Regions from separate parts of the Streptomyces tirandamycinicus genome, predicted to be linked through region 1. Evidence: riboswitches for the same ligand, from Rfam matches in the RefSeq annotation. Region 1 holds a riboswitch; the other holds the start of a gene.

Evidence for each region. Region 1 has a riboswitch for cobalamin ahead of DDW44_RS12735 (hypothetical protein). Riboswitches for the same ligand answer to the same signal wherever they lie in the genome.
Region 2: it holds a riboswitch for cobalamin, as region 1 does, so the genes downstream of both, metE (5-methyltetrahydropteroyltriglutamate--homocysteine S-methyltransferase) here and DDW44_RS12735 (hypothetical protein) in region 1, are expected to answer to the same signal.

What each region holds. Positions count from the first base shown of each region.
Region 1 covers NZ_CP029188.1:2,889,301-2,891,492, forward strand. The annotation lists gene DDW44_RS12730 (ABC transporter substrate-binding protein) at 1-756, opposite strand, end outside; gene DDW44_RS12735 (hypothetical protein) at 1,019-1,408, opposite strand; cobalamin riboswitch at 1,453-1,634, opposite strand; gene DDW44_RS12740 (cold-shock protein) at 2,023-2,192, shown strand, end outside.
Region 2 covers NZ_CP029188.1:5,837,496-5,839,687, forward strand. The annotation lists gene metE (5-methyltetrahydropteroyltriglutamate--homocysteine S-methyltransferase) at 1-802, opposite strand, end outside; cobalamin riboswitch at 991-1,211, opposite strand; gene DDW44_RS25480 (3-hydroxybutyryl-CoA dehydrogenase) at 1,458-2,192, opposite strand, start outside.

The DNA.
Region 1 (2,192 bases):
CACGTCACCGAACGACTTGTCCAGGTCGGCGAAGAGGTTCACCCCACCCGCCTGTTTGATCATCTCGTTGCCGACGCCCGCCCCTCCGGCGGTGAAGGCGGTCTTGTCGCCGCTGTCGTACACGAAGATCTTGGCCGGGGTGACTCCGGCGAGCTTGCCCTCGACCTCGTCCAGCGTGCCGTGGAGCTTCTTCAGCTCCTGATCGGCTCGTTCCGGCACACCGAAGATCCTGGCCACGTTCCGGATCTCCTGGTCCATCGTGGCCATCGTCACAGGCCCTCTCGGGCACTCCTCGATGTTGAGGTAGGAGTTGATCCCGGCCTTGGACAGGGCTTCGCGGCTGCGGCCCTCCTTCTCGTCGAAGGTGCTGGCGAAACCGCCGTAGGCGAAGTCCGGTTCGGCGGTCAGCAGCGTCTCGAAGGAGGGGTACTCCTTCGCCAGCACCTTGATCCCGTCGTAGGCGCCCTGGTACCGGGGGAGGATCTTGTCGTCGAGGTAGGCCGTGCCGACCATCGACTTCTGCAGTCCCAGCGCCAGCATGACCTCGGTCGCGTGCTGGTTGAGCGACACCGCGCGCTGCGGCGGCCGCTGATAGGTCGTCTTCACACCGCAGTTGGACACCGTGACCGGGAAGCCCTCGGCGGCGGGCTCCGCCCGCGCGGCGTCGTCGCGGGCGGCGGTGCCACCGCAACCGGAGAGCAGCAGGGCCGCTGCGGCCACGGCCGGCAGCAGGAATATCGGGCGCTTGCGCATCATCTGGTGGGTCCTCTCACCGCGGGTTGGAACCGGAACGGTCCGGATAGTGCTCCGGAGGACGGCCGGATTCGGGAAAGCGGGTCGGGTTCGGGAAGGCGCGTGGGGTTCGGGAAGGCAGGTCGGGTCGGGGAAGGCAGGTCGGGTCGGGTCGCGGAGGGTCGGCGGGAGTCGGGACGGCGTGCCGGGTCGCGGAAGGCGCACGGGAAGTCAGCCGGTCATGCGAGGTGGCCGGAGGGACCGGGGGGCTTGAGGGGCCGCCGGGTCAGCCCGTGTCACGGAGCGGCGTGGCCCGGGCACGCCGCGGCGGGGTGAAGGCGTACAGGTCGAGGATGTCCGTGAGCGCGGCGACGCCCGGCCCGCCCGCCCGTACCCAGGCGGCGATGTCCTCGGTCGCGGCGGGGTCGTTGACGAGGCCGAACCAGACCGGCCGGCCGCCGGCGGCGCGTCCCTCGGACGACGGCTGCACCACGATCACGTTCGCCTGGTCGCACACGTCGAGACAGTCGGTGATCCGGACCGGGGCGTCCTCGGCGAGACGCGCGGTCTGCTCACCGTGATCGACGCCGGACACCTTGGGGCTGCCGCAGCAGCAGTCCCGGCACACCACGACCCGGCACGGCACCGAACCGTCGCGCGACGCCTCCATGGGCATCACGACGAGCCCTCCTCTCCGGGGAGATCCGCCCCAGTCGTATCGAGGAGGCGACCGCGTGAGTCTCCTGGCTCTCGGGTCAGTGCTCGTCCCGGCCTTCCCACCCGCGCACGGGCAGTGGTCTGTTCGGGATCCGCTCGCCGATCACAGTGGCGGGACCGCGCCGGATTCACACCGGCTTCCTCGTTCCGCCGTCGCCTTTGTCGCGGACATCATCGCAGAAGGACGCGTCCCGTCATACGCCCGCGTCGGACCGGCCACGAACATCCGCAGCACACGACCAGCGCTCGCGGGCGATGCGCGCGACACCGACGGCCCGCGCAACCCCCTGGACAAGAGGACCCTCCGCGGGCGCGAGGCAGGGCCTCCGTGGTCGCGAGACAGAGCCTCCATGGTCACGAGACAGGGGACGCATCGGCCGGTTCGGGCGGGCGTCTCGGTGGAACGGCGTCGAGAAAGCAGTACGCGCCGGTGTCCGGGACCGGGACGATGCCGCCCGGTTCCCGCCGCGGCAGTGCCGTTCGGGTGCCGGCAGCCCGCCGGAGAAGCAGGCCGGTCCTGCGGCGTCCTGCCGCCGGGGCGGCAACCCGCCGACGGGCCCGTAGGGTACGCCCATGGTGATCGCGACGGTCCGTGAGTGGCGCGACGAGGAAGGGTGGGGTGTCCTTGATTCCGACGAGACTCCCGGCGGGTGCTGGGGCCACTACTCCCACATCCAGATGGCGGGCTTCCGCACGCTGTCACCGGGGCAGTTGGTGGATCTCCAGTGGGAAGCTCCCGGTTT
Region 2 (2,192 bases), 2.9 Mb from region 1:
CGGGGGCCTTGGCGAGCACCGGCAGGGCGTCGCCGAGCCGGTCGAAGTAGGAGGCGACGAGCAGCTTCGGCCGGTCGCGGAGCCCGCCGAGGTACGCGTAGGCGCGGGCGGCCGCGTCGAGTTCGGCTGGGGTGCGGTCCTGCACCAGGGCCGGTTCGTCGAGCTGCACCCACTCGGCTCCCGCCGCCCTCAGGTCGGCCAGAATCTCCCCGTACACGGGCAGCAGGCGGTCCAGCAGGGTGAGCGGGTCGAAGCCGGCGGCCACGCCCGGGGCGGGCTTGGCCAGGAGCAGGTAGGTGACCGGGCCGACCAGGACGGGCCGGGCGCTGAGGCCGAGCGCGAGCGCCTCACCCAGCTCGCCGACCTGCTTGCCGGAGTCTGCCGCGAACATGGTGTCCGGTCCCAGCTCGGGCACCAGGTAGTGGTAGTTGGTGTCGAACCACTTCGTCATCTCCAGCGGCGCCACGTCCCGGGTGCCCCGCGCCATGGCGAAGTAGCCGTCGAGGGCGTCGGCGTCGACGGCCGCCCGGTGGCGGGCGGGGATCGCGCCGACCATGACCGTGGTGTCGAGGACGTGGTCGTAGTACGAGAAGTCCCCGGTGGGCACCTCGTGCACGCCGGCGTCGGCGAGCAGCCGCCAGTTCGCACGGCGCAGGCCGGCGGCCGTGGTCCGAAGGGCGCCGGCGGTGACGCGGCCCTTCCAGTACCCCTCGATCGCCTTCTTCAGCTCCCGGTTCGGGCCCTGACGGGGGTAGCCGAACACGGTGGCCCGTGCTGCCGCGGCTGCGGACTTGTCGGTCACGGAGATCTCCTTCGCGAGATGATTCCCTGAGGTCCCGGAGAAGGGGACGAGCGCGCGAAGGTGGCGGACCGGGCGGAGCGGCCCCGCGTGGCGGGCGCGGTCGTCCGTCTGGTCTGAACTCCCCCGGACCACGTCCGAGGGCGCCGCCGACCCGCCCTCGAGGTCACCGGGATGTCCGCGCACGGTGGTCCGCGCACGGGCAACGGGCAGGTCTTCGGACTCACGGGCACGCCACTCCACGAAGGAGGGCACCTACTGGCCGTCGCTTCCCGGACCCGGGCGGGTCCAGTGCGTGTGACGGCGGTCGTTCCCGCTCACCGCTGCGGGGCAGTCCCGGATTCCCACCGGGTTCCCTCTTACGACGCAGCCCGCCTGGCGGGCGGGGCGAACCAGCTGCACGGGCCAGCCTACGGCGCGCACCGGCCCCGCGGACAGCACCGTCCGTCCTTCGGATGGTGAGGTCGGTGGTGAGGCGGGACGCGGTCCGCGGTGCTCGGAGCGGCCGAAGGGCGGGGAGCGCGCATCGCGCTCCCCGCCCCCTCCCCTGTTGCTCCCCCCGGCTCCCTCGTCCGGTGGGGTGGGGCCCGGGCCCCTCAGCCCGGGCCGACCGGGCTCCTCGGCCCGGTGGTTCGGTTCCCGCCGCCGTCGCGGCCCCTCAGCCGCGGTCGTACGTGTGGAATCCGCGGCCGGTCTTCCGGCCCAGCAGCCCGGCCTCGACCATCCGCTGCAGCAGCGGCGGCGGGGCGTACAGCGGCTCCTTGAACTCGTCGTACAGGGACTCCGCGATGGAGGCCACGGTGTCCAGGCCGATCAGGTCCGCGAGCTTCAGCGGGCCCATGGGGTGGGCGCAGCCCAGTTCCATGCCGGCGTCGATGCCGGCGGCGGAGGCGAATCCCGACTCCGCCATCCGGATCGCGGACAGGAGGTACGGCACGAGCAGGGCGTTGACCACGAAGCCGGCCCGGTCCTGCGACCGGATCACGGTCTTGCCCAGCAGGCGCGCGGCGAAGTCCTCGACCGCCGCGGCGGTTTCCGCCGACGTGTGCAGCGAGGTGACGACCTCCACCAGCGGCAGCACGGGCACCGGGTTGAAGAAGTGCAGTCCCACCACCCGGTCGGCGCGGCCGGTGGCCATACCGAGGCGCATCACGGGCAGGGAGGAGGTGTTGCTGGCGAGGATCGCCTCCGGGTCTTCGACGATCTTGTCGAGGGCGGCGAAGACCCCGGTCTTGGCGTCGGGGTTCTCCACGACGGCCTCGACGACCAGCTGCCGGTCGGCCAGGTCCTCGAGGTTCCCGGTGAAGACCAGCCTGGACAGGGCGTCCCGCGCCGTGTCCCGCTCCAGCTTCCCGCGCCCGACCGCCCGGTCCAGGGAGGCGACGACCCGCTC